DNA from 4 places in the Buttiauxella noackiae genome. Region 1 is predicted to be linked to each of the others. Evidence: predicted binding sites of a transcription regulator. Region 1 holds the regulator's gene; each other region holds the start of a gene.
What was found. The regulator sigma-54, encoded in region 1, starts transcription at its own class of promoters, with help from an activator protein. The targets are predictions, from matches to a motif close to GTTGGCACANNTTTCGCTNT.

Region 1 (5,371 bases):
CTACCGGCCTCAAAATGCGTGGAAACTTACGCAGTAAAAATGCCGAGCTGATTGAAAAGGTTAGAACATCCTATGAAATCCAGAATAAACAAACTCAGCCGTAATTTAGTACTGACCAGTACGCTTTTAGCCGCCAGTTTTTCGGCATTTGCGCTGACCGGTGATACCGATCAGCCGATTCATATTGAATCTGACCAGCAGTCGCTGGATATGCAAGGCAACGTCGTCACCTTCACCGGCAATGTGATCGTGACACAAGGCAGTATCAAAATTAACGCCGATAAAGTGGTTGTGACCCGCCCTGGCGGTGAGCAAGGTAAAGAAGTGATTGATGGTTATGGTAATCCTGCCACTTTCTATCAGATGCAAGATAGCGGTAAACCCGTTAGCGGCCACTCAGCGACCATGCACTATGAGTTGCAAAACGACTTTGTCGTTCTGACCGGTAACGCTTATCTCGAGCAGGTCGACAGTAATATCAAAGGCGACAAAATTACCTACCTCGTTAAAGAGCAGAAAATGCAGGCCTTTAGCGAAAAAGGTAAACGAGTCACCACGGTTCTGGTCCCTTCTCAATTGCAGAAAAAAGACGGCAAGGCTCCGGCGCCAGCCCCGAAAAAGAGTAACTAATTCGTTATGGCTACTTTAATTGCAAAACACCTCGCCAAAGCCTACAAAGGCCGCCGCGTTGTTGAAGACGTCAGCCTGACCGTTAAATCAGGTGAAATTGTTGGTTTGCTTGGCCCTAACGGTGCAGGCAAAACGACGACTTTTTACATGGTTGTTGGCATTGTTCCGCGTGATGCAGGCAACATCATTATTGATGACGAAGACATCAGTCTTCTGCCGCTTCATGCGCGTGCCCGTCGTGGCATTGGCTATTTACCGCAAGAAGCGTCAATTTTCCGTCGCTTAAGCGTGTTCGATAACTTGATGGCAGTCCTGCAAATTCGTGATGATCTCAGCGCTGAGCAGCGTGAAGACCGCGCGAATGAGTTGATGGAAGAGTTTCACATTGAGCATTTGCGCAACAACCTCGGGCAGTCGCTGTCGGGTGGTGAACGCCGTCGTGTCGAAATTGCCCGAGCTCTGGCCGCAAACCCGAAATTTATTCTGTTGGACGAACCTTTTGCGGGTGTTGACCCAATCTCCGTCATCGACATCAAGCGAATCATCGAACATTTGCGCGACAGCGGGCTTGGTGTGCTGATTACTGACCATAACGTACGCGAAACGTTGGCCGTGTGTGAACGAGCCTACATCGTAAGCCAGGGCCAGTTAATTGCCCATGGCACGCCTGCGGAAATCCTGGAAGATGAGCATGTTAAGCGCGTCTATCTGGGCGAAGAGTTCAGACTCTGATAGGGTAGGAAGTATAATTATTAATACTCAGGGTAATTCGAGTTGCCCACGTTCCTGCAACTCGAAGTATGCTGGGTATATACCTGAGGAAGCTCGCTCTGAATATGAAGCAAGGTTTGCAATTACGACTTAGCCAACAACTTGCTATGACTCCACAGTTACAGCAGGCAATTCGTCTGTTGCAACTGTCAACGTTAGAGCTTCAGCAAGAACTCCAGCAAGCACTGGAAAGTAACCCACTGCTTGAGCAAACCGATCTGCATGAAGAAATTGAAACTCAGGAAGTTCGTGAAAACGAAGCGTTAGATACTCGTGAAGCTCTCGAACAAAAAGAGATGCCTGACGAATTGCCGTTAGATACCAGTTGGGATGAAATCTACACCGCAGGTACACCATCAGGAACCGGCACAGATTACATTGACGACGAGTTACCGGTTTATCAGGGGGAAACTACCCAGTCGCTTCAGGATTATCTGATGTGGCAGGTCGATCTTACTCCGTTTTCTGATACCGATACCGCCATTGCGACATCAATCGTTGATGCTGTTGATGAGATGGGCTATCTGACAGTTTCGCTTGATGAAATTCTCGAAAGCATGGGTGATGACGAAATCACCATCGATGAAATAGAAGCGGTACTTAAACGCGTTCAACGATTCGACCCCGTAGGTGTCGCTGCACGCGATCTACGCGATTGCTTGCTGATCCAGCTTTCGCAATTTTCCCGTGAAACACCGTGGCTGACCGAGGCACGACTGATTGTCAGCGATCATCTGGATCTGCTCGCCAATCATGATTTCCGTAGCCTGATGCGCGTCACTCGCTTAAAAGAAGAAGTGCTGAAAGAGGCTATGTGCCTGATTCAGTCTCTTGATCCACGTCCTGGTCAATCGATTCAAACCAGTGAACCCGAATATGTCATTCCCGATATTCTGGTCAAAAAGATTCAGGGGCGCTGGACGGTTGAACTAAATGCCGACAGCATTCCACGCCTTAAAATAAATCAGCAGTACGCTGCGATGGGTACCAATGCCCGTAACGACAGCGACTCGCAATTTATTCGCAGTAACCTGCAAGAAGCGAAGTGGTTGATTAAAAGTCTTGAGAGTCGCAACGATACGCTGCTGCGTGTCAGTCGCTGTATCGTTGAGCAGCAACAAGGTTTTTTTGAACACGGCGAAGAGCATATGAAACCAATGGTTCTTGCTGATATCGCCCAGGTAGTCGAAATGCATGAATCGACTATTTCCCGAGTGACCACGCAAAAATATTTGCACAGTCCACGCGGCATTTTTGAATTGAAGTATTTCTTCTCAAGCCATGTGAATACCGAAGGCGGAGGTGAGGCCTCGTCAACGGCGATTCGGGCACTAGTGAAGAAATTAATTGCGGCAGAAAACCCTGCGAAACCTCTAAGTGATAGCAAGTTAACGACTATGCTATCCGATCAGGGGATCATGGTGGCCCGCCGCACTGTTGCGAAGTACCGAGAGTCTTTATCCATACCACCGTCAAATCAGCGTAAACAGCTGGTATGACTTAACCGATAAGGAAGACACTATGCAGCTCAACATTACAGGACATAACGTCGAAATCACTGACGCACTGCGCGATTTTGTGAGTACGAAGTTTGCCAAACTGGAGCAGTACTTCGAAAGAATTAACCAAGTCTACATTGTGTTAAAAGTGGAAAAAGTCACGCATATTGCCGATGCGACGCTTCATGTGAATGGTGGTGAAATCCATGCAAGCTCTGATGGCCAGGATATGTATGCGGCAATTGATGGCTTAATTGATAAACTGGCGCGCCAGTTAACCAAACATAAAGATAAACTAAAACAACACTGATAATCCGGGCAACTGTTTTGGCATATACCCGTTAGCATTCGAGTTGCAGGTAGGCGGCAAGGGAGCTAATCCCCAGGAGCTTACTTAAGTAAGTGACTGGCGTTAGTGAGTGAAGCCAACACCCCTGCTGGTTGAAGGATGATGGGTATAGACGGCTCGTTACTTAACGGGCCGTTAGCATAACAGGAGGCTTAGGTGAACTTATGATGAACAACGATTCTGCTCTACAACTAAGTAATGTCCTGAACAAGGAATGTACTCGTACCAACGTACATTGCCAAAGTAAAAAACGTGCACTGGAAATCATCAGTGAGCTGGCCGCAAAGCAACTCGGCCTGCCGCCACAAGTGGTTTTTGAAGCCGTGCTAACGCGCGAACGTATGGGGAGTACAGGTATCGGTAACGGTATCGCGATTCCTCATGGGAAACTGGAAGAAGATACCACTCGCGCGGTTGGGGTGTTTATTAAACTGGAAACCCCTATTGCATTCGATGCGATTGATAACCAGCCAGTGGACTTGATGTTTGCGCTCCTTGTACCGGCGGACCAAACAAAAACGCATTTGCACACTTTATCTCTGGTGGCAAAGCGTCTGGCAGACAAAACAATTTGTCGACGCCTGCGTTCTGCGCAAAGCGATGAAGAGCTTTATCAGATCATTACCGACACAGAAAATGGTAGTGAAAGTGAATAATCTGGCTGCGGATATGTTGACGCCACAGCAAGAGAAGTTGGGGGAGTGAAAAAATGGTGCTGATGATCGTCAGCGGCCGCTCTGGTTCAGGGAAGTCTGTAGCCTTGCGTGCACTAGAAGATATGGGATTCTACTGCGTAGATAATCTACCAGTGGTGCTGTTACCTGATCTTGCCAAAACTCTCGCAGAGCGAAAAATTTCTGCGGCAGTGAGCATCGATGTGCGTAACATGCCGGAAAACCCGGAAATTTTTGAACAGGCGATGAGTAATCTGCCTGACTCATTCTCGCCACAATTGTTATTCCTTGATGCCGATCGTAACACGCTGATCCGTCGATACAGCGACACGCGTCGATTGCATCCACTTTCTAGCAAAAACCTTTCGCTAGAAAGTGCTATTGATGAAGAAAGTGACCTGCTTGAACCACTGAAATCCAGAGCTGATCTGATTATCGACACCTCTGAAATGTCAGTGCATGAACTTGCGGAAATGTTGCGTACTCGCCTGCTCGGCAAGCGTGAGCGCGAATTGACTATGGTGTTCGAGTCCTTCGGCTTTAAACACGGTATTCCAATCGATGCTGACTACGTGTTTGACGTGCGCTTCCTGCCAAATCCGCACTGGGATCCTAAGCTCCGTCCGATGACCGGTCTCGACAGACCCGTCGCTGCATTCCTTGACCGTCACACCGAAGTGCACAACTTTATCTACCAGACGCGCAGCTATCTTGAGCAATGGTTACCAATGCTGGAAACCAACAACCGCAGCTATTTGACTGTGGCAATTGGTTGTACAGGCGGTAAACACCGTTCAGTTTATATTGCTGAACAACTGGCAGACTATTTCCGTTCGCGCGGCAAAAATGTGCAATCCCGTCACCGTACGTTGGAAAAACGCAAAACATGACCGTAAAACAGACCGTTGAGATCACTAACAAACTGGGCATGCATGCGCGCCCAGCAATGAAGCTGTTCGAGCTGGTACAAAGCTTTGATGCCGAGGTGATGCTGCGTAACGAGGCAGGCACGGAGGCGGAAGCCAACAGCGTGATTGCATTGCTGATGCTGGATTCCGCTAAAGGTGGACACATCGAAATTGAAGTTACTGGGCCTGAAGAAGAGCAAGCCTTGAATGCGGTTATCGCCCTTTTTAATTCGGGTTTTGACGAAGACTAATTTACTTAAGCTCATTTTGCGCCATGAATGACTCACCACCCAGTTGGCGCATTTGGCGCAGTATCCATTGCTGCCGCTGGCGTACATAGCCAGAAGGTGCATTCGCTTTAAAGCGAATCGGATTGGGCAATACAGCAGCCAGCAACGCCGCTTCTGATGCCGTCAGACGGCTTGCCGGTTTGTGAAAATAGCGCTGTGAAGCAGTTTCCACGCCAAAAATCCCCTCGCCAAATTCCGCGACATTTAGATAAACCGTGAGAATGCGGCGTTTAGTCCAGACGACTTCCAT
Region 2 (5,371 bases), on a different contig from region 1:
TGTTCGCGCAAGGCCGGCAAATAATGGTTTCCCCCTTCCGCTGCAGAGAGTAAAAATGCGGCCGATCGGGCGAGTTCTGCTTCAGGCAATGTAATGCATTCGTCGGTTCCAAGTATTTTAGCCACACTTGCCACCGCCGCTTTTGCTTCATCATCGCACCAGGTCTCAAAGAAACCGCCTAATACGGCGCTACGCAAGCTAGCGGGCTTTTCCAGTTTATCGGCTACCGGTTCAACGTGACGGGCTGACTGGAAATGGTCTGTAGCATCGCTTCCCTGGAGGGCGTCATAAACTCGGGCTAAATCATCCACGTTACGAGCCAATGGGCCGATATGGTCGAGGCTGGCGACAAAAGGCTGGCTGCCGCTACGTGAAAGACGGCCAAAAGTAGGTTTCAGGCCAAACACGCCGCACAGCGAAGCCGGAACCCGAATCGAACCATTAGTATCTGTACCGAGGCTAAAGTTCACCATTCCAGCGGCAACGGCTGCTGCTGAACCACCGGATGAACCGCCGGCAATTCGGGCCAAATCATGCGGGTTTCGGGTAGCTCCGTAGTGGCTATTTTCGGTGGTGAAACCGTATGCGTAGGCATCCATATTTAGCGCACCTGTGAGCATAGCCCCAGCGGCACTCAGTTGCTTGATGGCAAACGCATCTTCAAGTGCTGGTGGTTGCGTACTAAAAAGCTCCGCACCAGCAAGCGTTGTCACTCCTTTAATATCAAAGAGATTTTTTACCGCAAAGGGCACGCCCGCTAATGGTGGCAGTGTTTCGCCACACGAACGAATTCGGTCAATGGCCTGTGCCTCTTGCAGTAAACGTTGGGAGGTGACGTGGGTAAAAGCATTAATTTCAGGGTCAACTTGCTCTATTTGTGCAAGCGTCAGATGAGCCAGTTCGCAGGCAGAAAATTCACCGCCAGCCAGTCCTTGCTGAATATCGCGAATGGAAAGTAGGTTCATAGCTTATAAACCCCGGCAACTTCCTGACGTTGCGGCAATGGAAAATCCATCAAAGATTCAGCCAGTGCGGCCATGCGTGTGAGATGTACTTCGAGCTCTTTACGGCGAGCATCATCCAGCGGAACATTGAGAAGTTGCTCCATTAACTGGATATAAGCGGGCCATTCGATAGTTTTTAATTTCATCTTTTCCTCCTTAAAAGCCAGCTGCGCTGCCGTTGCTGCGTGGATCATAAGCTCCTTCAAGCATGCCGTTGGTATGGCGCACAATGGCTCCGGCATGACCTACAGCTTCGCTGAAATCAGGTAATGCTTCGACTTCATGACCCAATTCGCTTAGTGCTGCGAAGGTTTCAGGGCTAAATCTGGCTTCTAATTTCAGGCTGTCTGAGGCTTGCCCCCAGGTTCTACCCAGTAACCAACGTGGAGCAGTAACGGCTTCTTGCAGTGGCATCCCCTGGATCACATGGCGGGTAAAAATAGCCGCCTGAGTTTGCGGTTGCCCATCGCCGCCCATCGAGCCGTAAACCATCGTTCTGCCATCGGCAAGCCGTGCGGCTGCCGGATTCAGGGTATGGAACGGTTGTTTTCCGGGGGCAAGGCTTAATAAATCTTCGGGTTTGAGACTGAACGCTGCTCCACGGTTTTGCCACAGAACACCGCTTTTTGGCAGTACCACACCGCTGCCAAACTCGTGGTAAATACTTTGAATAAACGACACAGCCAATCCGCTGCTATCAATCACGCCCATCCAGACTGTATCGCCAGGGCCTTTACCTGTTCCCCAGTCAGCGGCCTTTGTGTCGTCAATTTCTGCGGCCAGTGCGGTGAGCGGCTCTGGCTCCAGCAGGCTTTGAATTGAAGTGGTGATATGGCGTGGATCGGTGATGTATTTGTCGCGTAGCGTAAAAGCTTTTTTGGTGGCCTCAACGATACGATGAACAGTTTGGGTTTCGTTTGCCTGCGCCATTTCTAAATGATCGGTGATCCCAAGGATCGCCAGCGACACCAGACCCTGCGTGGGGGGCGTCATATTGTAAATGTCACCATGCTGGTGGTGCAGATGCAGCGGAATACGGCGTTTGGCCCGGTGAGCTGCAAGATCTTGTAAGTTTAAAGGCATGCCTAACTCAGCAAGTTCGTTGGCAATTAAGATGGCTAACGGACCGCGATAGAAACTATCAAGCCCTTCAACGGTCAGGCGTGTCAGCGTTTCGGCTAATCGCGGTTGGGTGAAACGACTACCTGCATGGGGAATTTCACCACGATCTAAAAACGTCTCAGCGAAACCGGAGATATTAACCAGCTCGTCGTATTTGCTATGGGTCGCAAGCGCCTGCGATTGGGTCACCGGAATACCATCAGCCGCATAGCGAATTGCATCCGCCAATAAACGCGAGAGCGGCAGTTGCCCGCCGCCAAGCTGCCTGGAGATTTTTAGTGCTTCGTCCCAGCCGCTAAGCGTTCCTGGCACGGTTAGCGCAGCTTTCGGGCCACGATGAGGGATAGATGCTTCGCCTGCGTAAAATTCCAAAGATGCGTGTGAACCCGCGGCACCGCTGGCATCAATCGCAATCGGCTCACCTTCTGGTGGCACTATCAACCAAAAACCATCGCCGCCAATGCCATTCATGTGAGGATAAACAACGGCAATAGTTGCCGCTGCTGCCACCATTGCTTCGATAGCATCTCCACCGTGGCGTAATACGGATAATGCGGTCTCACTGGCTAAGTGGTGCGGTGTAACGGCCATACCGGAAGGTGCCATATTGCTTTGCATCATCGTTTTATCTCTCAGAACGGAAGCTGGATAATATATTTAAGCAAGAGATGTTCCAGGTTGACGAGGTTTGTTTCACTGTGTCAGGCTCGAATGAAACAATAGTTACAGAGGTCATCATGAAACAATTAGACGAGCGCTTAAGAGCAACATACGAGCAGCTTTCCCCGCAAGAACAGCGTGTTGCTGCCTTTATTGTCGACCATTTTGATGATCTGATTAGCTACAACAGCGCTGAGTTGGCCCGTCTTTCAGGCGTATCTAAAGCTACTGTGAGTCGCCTCTTTAAGCGCCTGGGTTATGACCGATACAAGGATATGCGTGAAGAACTGCGAACCTTGCGTCAGAGCGGAATGCCCCTGACGGAAAACCGCGATGCGGTACAAGGTAACACGTTACTTGCACGGCATTACAAACAGGAAATGGCCAACCTGACACACTGGGTTAGCTTGTTGGATACTCAACAGTTTCTCGATGTCGTCACGGCACTTACTTCAGCAAAACGTATTTTTATTATTGGTTTACGAAATTCATGGCCTGTGGCAACGCACCTACGCCAGCAGTTATTACAAGTTCGTAGTGATGTCTGGTTATTGCCGCAACCAGGACAGACGCTGGCAGAAGAAGTGGTGGATATCAACGAACATGACTGTGTCATCGCTATCGCATTCCGTAGACGACCCCGCATCATCAAGCCACTGCTGGCTAATTTGCACAAGCGGCAGGTGCCGCTGCTGGTAATGAGCGAAGCACAGGGCTCTGGTTTGACCCCATACTGCCGTTGGCACTTTGCCGCACCGCTGGATAGCGTTTCAGCTTTCGATAGCTATAGCAGCGCAATGAGTCTGGTGAACCTGTTAGCAAACGCAGTGTTACACGAAGCGTTAACCACTGGTCGTCAGCGCATTCATCATATTGCCGAACTCTATACGGAGCTTGATGAGTTAGAACAACGCTAGTGCACCATAATGGTGCTCCTGCACAGATTCCGGGAATCATTGTGGTTCATTAAGCACTTCAGGTAACTCTCATTTTTAAAGCTAAGTGTCGGCATTTCTCTCTTTGCCACTAATGAAAATGAATGGCACATTAGTTGCAGAATATTTTAACAAAGAATCTTTTGTTTCATTTTGAACTAAAGGAAAGGCCATGTCAGATATTCAGCACTTCGCGCAAATCAATCCGCCACACCGTTTGTTGATGGGGCCGGGTCCAATCAATGCCGATCCACGTGTCTTGCGGGCAATGGCGAGCCAGTTAATTGGGCAGTATGACCCGGTCATGACTGGTTATATGAATGAAGTGATGGTGCTGTATCGCGAGCTTTTCCGTACGCAAAACCGTTGGACAATGCTGGTGGATGGGACTTCCCGTTCTGGTATCGAAGCGATTTTGCTGTCAGCGATTCGTCCGGGTGACAAGGTTCTGGTGCCGGTCTTTGGGCGTTTCGGCCATCTGTTATGTGAAATAGCACGTCGATGCCGTGCTGAAGTTCACACCATTGAGGCCCCCTGGGGCGAAGTGTTTACCCCGGATCAAATTGAAGACGCCATTAAAACGGTTAAACCACGTTTGCTGCTTACCGTACAAGGTGACACCTCTACCACCATGCTACAACCGCTGGCGGAGTTGGGTGAAATCTGCCGCCGCCATGGTGTGCTGTTCTATACCGATGCCACCGCATCTTTTGGCGGCAACGAGCTTGAAACGGATGCCTGGGGATTAGACGCAGTCTCCGCAGGCCTACAAAAATGCCTCGGTGGTCCGTCTGGCAGTTCGCCGATAACGCTCAGCGCACAGATGGAAGAGGTGATCCGCCGCCGTAAATGTGTTGAAGAAGGGATCCGTACGGCTGCTCACCAGGACGGTGATGATGAAATGATCTATTCGAATTATTTCGATCTTGGCATGGTGATGGATTACTGGGGACCGGAACGTCTGAACCACCATACCGAAGCCACCAGCATGTTGTTTGCCGCGCGTGAATGCGCGCGCATTATTCTCGAAGAAGGGCTGGATGCGGGGATCGCTCGTCACGAACTGCACGGGCGTGCGCTGGTAGCGGGAATTCAGGGAATGGGCCTGGAAACCTTTGGCGACCTGCAACACAAAATGAATAACGTGCTGGGGGTGGTGATCCCGTCAGCTGTTCACGGCGAAGAGGTGCGCAAAATGCTGCTGGAAGATTTCCATATCGAAATTGGCACATCGTTTGGCCCGTTGCAGGGCAAAATCTGGCGCATCGGCACTATGGGTTATAACGCGCGTAAAGATTGTGTGCTGCAAACGCTCACCGCGCTGGAAGCGGTGCTTAATCGTCTTGGCTTTAAAACGACGCAAGGCGCGGCGATGCAGGCCGCGTGGGATACCTATTCTCAGGAAAGCCGCTGATGGTCAAACATGTCATGAATGTAACGCAGGCCGGTGCTGCCGCACGCCGCGTGATGCAGCGTGCGGATGAACTGGCGCAAATCAGCGAAACGCCGGGCCAACTGACGCGCGTCTATCTTTCCCCTGAACATCTGCGTGCCAACTATCTGGTTGCCGGTTGGATGGAACAAATCGGCATGACCACCTGGCAGGATGCGGTAGGCAATATTTGTGGGCGTTACGAAGGTGCAAAAGAA
Region 3 (5,371 bases), on a different contig from region 1:
GTAAGCTGAAAAGCGGTACGCGTACGTAACACTATCTCGCCCCCCTCACTGCCCAGCGCCTGAAGCGCGTTCCGCACAATATTCAGTAAAATCTGTTCAATTTGATCCGGGTCGTGCGCCAGTTCCGGCAAGCTTGGGTCGTAATCTCTTATCAGAGTGACATTCGCTGGCAACTCCATTGACACCAGTTTCATCACCCGCTCGGTGACTTTATGAATACTTTCTGTGACGTGCATGCCTGGTTGTTGCGGGCCTAAAAGCCTGTCGACCAGATTACGTAAGCGGTCGGCTTGCTCAATAATCACCTTGGTGTATTCAGTGAGCGATGGGTCCGGTAAGGCTTTAGCCAGAAGCTGTGCTGCACCGCGTAACCCGCCGAGAGGGTTTTTAATCTCGTGAGCCAGCCCACGGACTAAATCACGAGCGGCAATCTGCTGCGCTTGCTGTAACTGCTCCTGACTTAAACGACGTTGGTTATCCATCGGCGCCATTTCCATCAGGATGAAACCTTCTGGTAAACGTTGTGCAGTCAGGGAAAGAATATGGGAGCGGCTATCAATAACCAGTGTGACTTCGTTATCGGTAAAGCCCTGGCCTGCGGTCAGGCTTTCCTGCATCAAGCCAACATTTAGCGAAAAGTAACTCAACAGTTCTGGTAGCGGTGTGCCGTACAGCTTGCGCGAACTTTGTGCTAAAAGTTGCTGTGCCGCCGGGTTGGCGTAATGAACCGCCAGCTCGTCATCGACCAGTAAAATACTGTTGATTAAAGAATTCAGGATCTGCCCAGCATCGGGCAGTGTGCCGGTTGCCATACAGCAGTCTCCGATAATTTGCACTGTGATGGTGCATTATAGTTTCCTGGCGGCAAAAAACGTTGCTGCAACAGGTTATTTGTGGATAAAAAAGCCCATCAAAGGATGGGCCAAAAGTTTCCACGGCAACTAAATCTCCGCGTCTTTCACGTTGCTGCTGCGTTAGCTTCGCTCATTCACCCGAATCACTTACTTGAGTAAGCTCATCGGGATTCATTCTCTTGCCGGCTTGCTGCAACGCGAAATTCGCTGAGTTTTTATAGCGATTAAACGCTGTAGTACAGCTCAAACTCAACTGGGTGCGGAGTCATACGCACACGGTCGTTTTCTTCCATACGCAGTGCGATGTAAGCATCGATAGCTTCATCAGTGAACACGCCACCCGCAGTCAGGAACTCGCGGTCTTCGTTCAGGCAGCTCAGTGCTTCTTCCAGAGAGCCAGCAACTTGTGGGATCTCTTTCGCTTCTTCTGGCGGCAAGTCGTACAGGTTTTTGTCCATTGCTTCGCCCGGATGGATTTTGTTCTTGATACCATCAAGACCAGCCATCAGCAGTGCTGCGAAGCACAGGTATGGGTTAGCCGCTGGGTCCGGGAAACGCACTTCGATACGACGTGCTTTCGGAGACGCAACTACTGGGATACGGATTGAAGCAGAACGGTTAGCTGCAGAGTAAGCCAGCATTACTGGAGCTTCGTAACCCGGGACCAGACGCTTGTAGGAGTTGGTTGTTGGGTTAGCAAGGGCGTTGATAGCTTTAGCGTGTTTGATAACGCCGCCGATGTAATACAGCGCTTGCTCAGACAGGCCCGCATATTTGTCACCAGCGAACAGGTTTACACCGTTCTTAGCCAGGGACATATGGCAGTGCATACCAGAACCGTTATCGCCAAACATTGGTTTAGGCATAAAGGTCGCTGTTTTGCCGTAAGCATGGGCAACGTTGTGAACGACATATTTGTAGATCTGAATTTCATCTGCTTTTTTAGTCATGGTGTTGAAGCGGGTAGCCACTTCGTTCTGACCAGCAGTTGCAACTTCATGGTGGTGAGCTTCAACAACCAGGCCCATTTGCTCCATAGTCAGACACATTGCAGAACGCAGGTCCTGAGAGGAGTCAACCGGAGGAACTGGGAAGTAACCGCCTTTAACTGCAGGACGGTGGCCTTTGTTGCCGCCTTCGTATTTGGTGCCGGTGTTCCATGCGCCTTCGATATCATCGATAGCAACGTGAGAACCGGAAATAGAGCTACCGAAACGAACGTCGTCGAACAGGAAGAACTCTGGCTCTGGCCCGAACAGAACGGTATCGGCGATGCCAGTAGAACGCAGGTAGTCTTCAGCACGCTTGGAAATGGAGCGCGGGTCGCGGTCATAACCCTGCATAGTGCCTGGCTCAAGAATGTCGCAACGAATGATCAGCGTAGAATCAGCGAAGAACGGGTCAATGACAGCAGTAGAAGCATCTGGCATCAGAACCATGTCTGACTCGTTGATGCCTTTCCAGCCACCAATTGAAGAGCCATCAAACATTTTGCCTTCTTCGAAGAAGTCAGCAGTAACCTGATGAGCAGGGATAGTGACGTGCTGTTCTTTACCTTTGGTGTCAGTGAAGCGCAGATCAACAAACTTCACTTCGTGTTCATTCAGCATCGTCAAAACGTGTTCAGCGGACATACTTAACTCTCCCGGATTTGGTCATTGAATTGGCTTGTTGCCCTGAAATGATTAAAGCGAAATCTGTGCCAACTTTTAAATTACCCCAAAAAGGCGCTATCATGCGCACTATAGTGCAAAAGGGCTGCACCACGATGGATAGTTTGCACCAATGTAGTGCTTAAGTCTGAGATTTGAGCACCATATTGGTGCAATTTTCGTTGTGGCTCCCTTTTTTGCTCCGTGAAAGCGATCACAAACCATTACTTTTTACATTGTTTGTAAAAGTTCTTTGTGATCCTGTTATGTCCTTCGATTAATACGTGTACAATAACGCGCTATTTCTAATGCCTGAGGCAAAGTTGTGATCGAAAATCTGCGTAATATCGCCATCATCGCGCACGTTGACCATGGTAAAACTACCCTGGTTGATAAGCTGCTGCAGCAATCTGGTACTTTCAGTAACGAGCGTGCTGAAGCCACTGAACGCGTGATGGACTCCAACGATTTGGAGAAAGAGCGTGGGATTACCATCCTCGCTAAAAACACCGCTATCAAATGGAATGACTACCGTATCAACATCGTTGATACCCCTGGGCACGCCGACTTCGGTGGTGAAGTTGAACGTGTAATGTCCATGGTAGACTCCGTTCTGCTGGTCGTTGACGCAATGGATGGCCCAATGCCGCAGACGCGCTTCGTAACCAAAAAGGCATTTGCCCATGGTTTGAAGCCGATTGTTGTTATCAACAAAGTTGACCGTCCTGGCGCGCGTCCTGACTGGGTTGTTGATCAGGTCTTCGACCTGTTCGTAAACCTCGACGCAACCGACGAGCAGCTCGATTTCCCAATCATCTATGCATCAGCATTGATGGGTATCGCAGGTAACGATCACAGCGATATGGCGGAAGACATGACCCCGCTGTACCAGGCGATCGTTGACCACGTTAAAGCACCAGACGTTGACTCTGATGGTCCGTTCCAGATGCAAATCTCCCAGCTTGATTACAACAACTATGTTGGCGTTATCGGCATCGGTCGCATCAAACGCGGTAAAGTGAAGCCTAACCAGCAAATCACTATCATCGACAGCGAAGGTAAAACTCGTAACGGTAAAGTCGGTAAAGTACTGACTCACCTCGGTCTGGAGCGTATTGAATCCACCGAAGCTGAAGCCGGCGACATCATCGCGATTACCGGTCTGGGCGAGCTGAACATCTCCGACACCCTTTGCGATACGCAAAATGTTGAAGCGCTGCCAGCACTGTCTGTTGATGAACCAACTGTTACCATGTTCTTCAACGTCAACACCTCTCCGTTCTGTGGCAAAGAAGGTAAATATGTTACCTCTCGTCAGATCCTTGACCGCCTGAACAAAGAGCTGGTGCATAACGTGGCACTGCGTGTTGAAGAAACCGAAGATGCGGATGCATTCCGTGTATCCGGTCGTGGCGAACTGCACCTGTCCGTGCTTATCGAAAACATGCGTCGTGAAGGCTTCGAACTGGCTGTGTCCCGTCCGAAAGTAATCAACCGTATGATCGATGGTCGTATGCAAGAGCCATTCGAAAACGTGACTCTGGATATCGAAGAACAGCACCAGGGTTCTGTAATGCAGGCGATGGGTGAGCGTAAGGGCGATGTCAAAGACATGATCCCTGACGGCAAAGGCCGTATCCGTCTGGATTACCTGATCCCAGCACGTGGCCTGATCGGCTTCCGTACTGAGTTCATGACCATGACTTCTGGTACTGGTCTGCTGTACTCCACATTCAGCCATTACGACGACGTGAAACCAGGCGAAATCGGCCAGCGTCAGAACGGCGTGCTGATCTCTAACGGCCAGGGTAAAGCGGTTGCGTTTGCTCTGTTCGGTCTGCAGGACCGCGGTAAGTTGTTCCTGGGTCACGGTGCAGAAGTTTACGAAGGCCAGATCATCGGTATTCACAGTCGTTCTAACGACCTGACTGTAAACTGCCTGACCGGTAAGAAACTGACCAACATGCGTGCGTCCGGTACTGATGAAGCAACGACTCTGGTTCCTGCATTGAAGATGTCTCTGGAGCAAGCTCTGGAATTCATCGATGATGACGAACTGGTAGAAGTGACTCCGACTTCCGTACGTATTCGTAAGCGTCACCTGACTGAAAACGACCGCAAACGTGCGGGTCGTGGTAGCAAAGAAGCGTAAGTTTCTTTCCTGCAAAGCATTGAAGCCCTGCCTGTTTAGGCGGGGCTTTTTTTTGCTTAATAACTCGCAGAACCCGGATCACTTTTTTATCAGCGATAGTCAAAGCTACCCTTTACCGCTACAGTTATTTGTCCATGCGCAAAGGAGAGGCTTATGTTGTATATCTTTGATTTAGGCAACGTCATTGTTGATATCGACTTCAACCGCGTGATGGGGGTTTGGAGTGATTACAGCCGCGTGCCACTGGCGAATTTGCAAAAAAGCTTTGTAATGGGCGAGGCGTTTCAACGCCACGAGCGGGGGCAAATTAGCGACGAAGAATTTGCTGCTGCGGTATGCGAAGAAATGGGAATGGCGTTGAGCTTTGATCAGTTTTCCGCCGGCTGGCAGGCTATCTTTGTTGCCTTACGCCCAGAAGTGATTGCCATCATGAACAAGCTGCGTGAGCAGGGACATCGTGTCGTTGTGCTCTCTAACACCAACCGTTTACACACTTATTTCTGGCCCGGTGAATATCCTGAAATTGCCCAGGCGGCAGATAAAATCTATCTGTCCCAGGAAATGGGGATGCGCAAGCCCGACGCTGAGATCTATCAAAAACTCCTCGAAACAGAAGGTTTTTCAGCGAGTGAGGCGGTCTTTTTTGACGACAACGCCGATAATATTAAGGGAGCCCAACAGTTGGGCATCACCAGCATTTTGGTGACTGGAAA
Region 4 (5,371 bases), 1.0 Mb from region 1:
GCGTTCACGTGGGTCGATGTCCGACACCCATGTATTGGTGTTTAGCGTCAGATTAAATTGTTCAGCAAACTCCCCGGCACGCTGCCGGGTGAGATCCTCTGCGCGTTGATTCAAACTGATAACGTGGCTGAGATCGGGTTTGTTGTACTCATCCATGCTATCAGCGGCAATCATGCGCACAGGTACCTGTGCATCATGTTTACGGATGTTTTTGACCAGTTGGCGGGCGGCGAAGCCCGAGCCAATGATTACAATGCCATGATTCATTTTGCCTCCGTAGCCAACACGTCAAATACGTCTTTACCGAGTGAGCATTCCGGGCACAAGAAGTTATCAGGTACGTCGCTCCATGGCGTGCCAGGTGCAACATCTTGCATTGGTTCACCGGTTTGCGGATCGTAGATCCACTGGCAAACGCTGCACTGCATGCTTGGGCCTAAATCAGCGCAGGTTTTGACTTCTGCAACGGTTTCCTGAGGTGCAGCTGCTTCAGTTGTCGCAACGGGCAGTGGAGTAAGAGCCCATTGGCGAGCTATTTCACGACCGTGTGCACGGCAGATTTCCAGCGCATCGCCATCCGGACGCCATTTAGCTTTCAGGCTCAGGGACATTTCAAAACCAGCATCTTGCAAACGTGTAGACAAACGATCCACCGCGCCGCCGCTCCAGCCGTGGGAACCAAACGCGCTACCGTGTTTGTTGCGAAAACGCAGGCCGGTCATCTCTTCAACCAGACCCGCAATTTTCGGCATCATCACGTTATTCATTGTGGAGGTGCCAACCAGAACGCCTTTAGAACGGAATACATTGGTCAGAACTTCGTTTTTATCGCTGCGAGCGACGTTAAAGATTTTCACCGCTACGCGTGGGTCAACTTCGGTGATGCCCTGTGCGATAGCATCTGCCATCATGCGTGTGTTGTTGGACATGGTGTCGTAGAAAATCGTGATGCGATCTTCCTGATAATCCGCCGCCCATTTCAGATACAACTCAACGATTTGCGTTGGGTTGTCACGCCATACCACACCATGGGAAGTGGCAATCATATCCACAGGCAGATTGAAGCCGAGGATTTCGGTAATTTTCGGTGTTACCAGGCGGCTGAACGGCGTCAGAATGTTGGCGTAATAGCGTTGGCACTGCTCGAACAACTCGCCCTGATCGACTTCATCATTAAACAGGTGTTCGTCGCAGTAGTGCTGACCGAAAGCATCGTTACTGAACAGTACCGCATCGCCGGTCATGTAAGTCATCATGCTGTCTGGCCAGTGCAGCATTGGAGTTTCAACGAAGATTAACTGTTTACCGTTACCGATATCCAGGCTGTCACCGGTTTTCACCACATTGAAGTTCCATTCTGGATGATGATGGTGACCATTGATTGAATCCACGCCATTCGCGGTGCAGTAAATGGGCGTGTTCGGAATATGGGACATCAGTTCGGACAGCGCACCTGCGTGATCTTCTTCTGCGTGGTTGATGATAACGTAATCAATCTTGCTCAAATCGATTTCACGCGCCAGGTTCTGAACGAATTCGCGGCTAAATTTGTGATCGACAGTATCGATCAGCACGTTTTTTTCTTCCTGAATCAAATAGCTATTGTAGCTGCTGCCGCGCAATGTTTTGTATTCGGTACCGTGAAAATCACGTACTTCCCAGTCACGTTGACCAACCCATTGAATGTTGTTTTTAACTAAAATAGCCATTTGTCAGTACCTCAAGAAGAAATTAAAAAATGATGCTCGTACCTGACATAATACAAACGGTGTGCCAACTTTTTATTTAATTGATTTATAATGATTTTTATAAATAATGATTAATTTTGATAGTCAAAAAGACAGTGTTGAATAGTGTCAATTTAACAATGTGATTGTCTTTTTGACTATCAAAAGCTACAGTTATTGCATCTGTTTCTGGAGCTTTTTATGAGCCTTTCAATTACCTCTCTTGCCAATATCGCTATCGACCTGCAAAGCGGTATTTCCCATCAGGATCGTTTTGCTCGTTTGATTCGTACGCTGCGTCAGCTTTTAGGCAGCGACGCCACGGCATTACTGCGTTATGAATCCCGTCAGTTTCGCCCGCTGGCAATTGATGGCCTGGCGGCCGATGTGCTAGGGCGGCGTTTTGATCTCGACGAACATCCGCGCCTGGAAGCCATTGCCCGTGCGGGTGACGTGGTGCGGTTCCCGGCAGAAAGTGAATTGCCCGATCCTTACGATGGCCTGATTCCCGACCACACCGATCTGAAAGTCCATGCGTGTCTGGGCCTGCCATTGTTTGCCGATCAGAACCTGATCGGCGCGCTCACGGTGGATGGCATGGATCCTGCGCAGTTCGACCATTTCAGTGATGAAGAACTGCGTTTAATCAGCGTATTGGCTGCGGGGGCACTCAATAACGCTTTGTTAATGGAACAGCTTGAGAATCAAACATCTGCGGTGACCGCAGCTCCCATCATGGCCAAGACAGGTAGTGGCGAAATGGTCGGGTTGTCTGCGGGAATAATGCAGCTCAAGAAAGAGATAGAGATCGTTGCGGGTTCCGATCTGAATGTGCTTATCACCGGGGAAACCGGGGTCGGTAAAGAGCTGGTGGCGCGTGCGATTCACAGTGGTTCGGCACGTGCCGCAAATCCGCTGGTTTACCTGAACTGCGCCGCTTTACCGGAAAGCGTGGCGGAGAGTGAATTGTTCGGCCACGTTAAAGGGGCTTTTACCGGCGCGATTCACCACCGAACCGGCAAATTTGAAATGGCTGATAACGGCACACTATTTTTGGATGAAATAGGGGAATTGCCTTTAACGCTGCAATCCAAACTGCTGCGGGTTTTACAGTACGGCGATATTCAGCGGGTGGGCGATGACAGCAGCCAAAGGGTAAATGTGCGGGTGCTGGCAGCGACCAATCGTGACTTAAAGCAGCATGTACTGGCGGGTGAGTTTCGGGCCGATCTGTTTCACCGCCTGAGCGTTTTTCCACTGCATGTGCCACCGCTACGTGAACGGGGCGATGACATCACGCTATTAGCTGGGTTTTTCTGCGAGCAAAGCCGCGTAAAAATGGGATTGAAACAGGTCGCCTTGACGGATGGCGCTCGTGAATTACTGCGTCGATACGACTGGCCCGGAAATATTCGCGAGCTGGAGCATGCTCTTTATCGCGCTACAGTGCTTGCGCGCGCGGGTAAACCAGGTGGCGAAATCTGGCTGGAGCCGCAGCATTTTCAATTGACGGATACTGAGGTTAAACCTGCCAGTACGCCTGTTGCTGAAGTGGCTGAGGTCGATAACTTGCGTACGGCGACTGATGATTTCCAGCGGCAGATTATTATCAGCACGCTGGAGGCTAATGCGGGTAATTGGGCTGCGAGTGCCCGGCAACTGCAGCTGGATGTCGCTAATTTACACCGCCTGGCGAAACGTCTTGGTGTGAAGTAGTGTTTTCAGGAGATTTTGATTTCCTGGCACAAGAGCTTGCTACCCACTCGATAAATTCTTTTTTAGACAGGGCTTTACTGAAGAACCAGCCCTGTCCGTACTGCACACCCTGTTTGCGCAACCATGCCGCCTGGCAAGGGGTTTCAATGCCTTCGGCCACCATCAAAATACCCAGAGCTTTTGCCATTTCAATAATATGCGGAGTGACATTTTTATATTCCAGGGCATCAACGAATGATTTATCTATTTTAAGGATATCAACATCGAGGTCTTGTAAATAACTCAGGCTGGAATAACCGGTTCCAAAATCATCAATATAGATGGCATGCCCGGCTTTTCGATATTGCGCAATAATAGGTGCTGTAATTTTCGGGTCAGAAAAACCACGTTCAGTAATCTCAAATGCTATTTGTTTTGGATGAACTGAATAACGAGACAGGTACGGGCGAGTGAAATCAAGAATATGCAGGCTACGTGCATCCTGAACCCCCATGTTCACAGAAACATGATGATGAGGATGCTTGCTTAACCAATCGCCCAGCTCATGAAATATACGCTTAATGACCTGCTCTGTTAATTGTGTTATCAACCCTGTTTGCTCCGCCAGTGGGATAAACACATCCGGGTTTAACATTGAGCCATCTTGTTGCTGCCAACGAATTAAGGCTTCCGCACCGACAATCTCGCCGCTTTGAAGATGAACAATAGGTTGATAAACCACGCTAAATTCATTGTTTTTGATAGCATCCATCAGCCTGTTACGAGGCGATAACAACCGACGCAAAATACGAATTAAGACTCCACCTGCGGCGAGGCTTATGATTAACCCCACTGGTAACCAGATAAACAATTGCTGATACCATGCGGTCGTCAGGGGTTCCATTGACGCCCAGGCAATCATGGCCAGGCCAAGATTATTATCCCGGCGTATCACATAGAAATTGTTGTTGCTTTGAAATTCGTCCGTACCTTGTTCCAGTGCTTCATGCCATGTTTCAGGGATATATCGGCTGTTGCTGGCAATAAGCTGATTATTATGCAGCCCAATCATTGCAATATTTAATGTGTAATTGCCAAAGGGGAGAACATCAATAAATGACATTGGGTCAATTAAAGCAAGATGGGGGTCCTTACCTATATAGACCATTTTGCGCTGAAAATCGGGTATCGGTGGAGTGGTATACCATGCGTTATAACCATGAATGCCCTGACGGTCTGGCTTACCTAATGTCGCGGCATGAGTAATAGACTCAAGTGAAGTACACAAAATATGCTCATCTTCCTGAAACATCACTTCTTGCACATAGCGATATTCAAGAGCGATTCGATGCATGGCTTCTGCGTGTGCTTGCGAACAGGTATTGTCATTAAAGCGGTTAATATCATTAATCGCAGAAACAGCCTGGTCGATGACTGTGCCCGTGCGTAGCAATGCATGATCGGCAAAGTCACCTAATTCATCGTGAAATGCGTGTTCGGCATTACGATGAGCAAGATAAATGCTTAACAAAATAGGTAGCAAAACTGCCAAAATAAGTACACCGCTTACCAGGCTGATGAGCTTTCGGGATGTCATTCTTTAAGACCCAGTTAAGAAGTGAGTTTTTATAATGGTTTTTGATAGACGAGAACAGTCTATCTCACATGCATAGGCGATGTTATGTTTTCCTGCCTCGATGGTGGGATAAGCTGTGAAAGTGAGTGTCTCAGGTAGTTATATTTCCGATGAATAAGGAATAAAAAAGGGGGACATTTGCCCCCGTTGGTTTAAATCAGTTGCCAGTTATTCGTGAGGCACAGGCGTTTCTTCACTAATCCGCATTCCTTCCTCGTTAAACACCATGCAATGTCCCACCTCAAAGTTCAGCTTAAGTTTCTGGTATGGGCTGAAATGAACATCACCGGGTAGCAACATTTTAAAGCCATCA

Region 2: IX31_RS21020 (gamma-glutamyltransferase family protein) is a predicted target of sigma-54. The motif match lies at 2,785-2,804, and genes of this name have one in related genera.
Region 3: glnA (glutamate--ammonia ligase) is a predicted target of sigma-54. The motif match lies at 2,542-2,561, and genes of this name have one in related genera.
Region 4: norV (anaerobic nitric oxide reductase flavorubredoxin) is a predicted target of sigma-54. The motif match lies at 1,759-1,778, and genes of this name have one in related genera.

What each region holds. Positions count from the first base shown of each region.
Region 1 is NZ_JPRU01000002.1:1,541,790-1,547,160, forward strand. It holds gene lptC (LPS export ABC transporter periplasmic protein LptC) at 1-104, shown strand, start outside; gene lptA (lipopolysaccharide ABC transporter substrate-binding protein LptA) at 73-630, shown strand; gene lptB (LPS export ABC transporter ATP-binding protein) at 637-1,362, shown strand; gene rpoN (RNA polymerase factor sigma-54) at 1,467-2,900, shown strand; gene hpf (ribosome hibernation promoting factor) at 2,923-3,210, shown strand; gene ptsN (PTS IIA-like nitrogen regulatory protein PtsN) at 3,414-3,905, shown strand; gene rapZ (RNase adapter RapZ) at 3,959-4,813, shown strand; gene npr (PTS phosphocarrier protein NPr) at 4,810-5,082, shown strand; gene mtgA (monofunctional biosynthetic peptidoglycan transglycosylase) at 5,084-5,371, opposite strand, start outside.
Region 2 is NZ_JPRU01000007.1:80,567-85,937, forward strand. It holds gene IX31_RS21010 (AtzE family amidohydrolase) at 1-965, opposite strand, end outside; gene hpxX (oxalurate catabolism protein HpxX) at 962-1,150, opposite strand; gene IX31_RS21020 (gamma-glutamyltransferase family protein) at 1,161-2,747, opposite strand; gene IX31_RS21025 (MurR/RpiR family transcriptional regulator) at 2,864-3,703, shown strand; gene IX31_RS21030 (pyridoxal-phosphate-dependent aminotransferase family protein) at 3,894-5,135, shown strand; partial or broken gene hpxK (allantoate amidohydrolase) at 5,135-5,371, shown strand, end outside.
Region 3 is NZ_JPRU01000006.1:111,424-116,794, reverse strand. It holds gene glnL (nitrogen regulation protein NR(II)) at 1-812, opposite strand, end outside; gene glnA (glutamate--ammonia ligase) at 1,079-2,488, opposite strand; gene typA (ribosome-dependent GTPase TypA) at 2,832-4,658, shown strand; gene yihX (glucose-1-phosphatase) at 4,812-5,371, shown strand, end outside.
Region 4 is NZ_JPRU01000002.1:528,751-534,121, forward strand. It holds gene norW (NADH:flavorubredoxin reductase NorW) at 1-267, opposite strand, end outside; gene norV (anaerobic nitric oxide reductase flavorubredoxin) at 264-1,709, opposite strand; gene norR (nitric oxide reductase transcriptional regulator NorR) at 1,929-3,443, shown strand; gene IX31_RS10880 (EAL domain-containing protein) at 3,403-5,019, opposite strand; gene IX31_RS10885 (ABC transporter ATP-binding protein) at 5,227-5,371, opposite strand, start outside.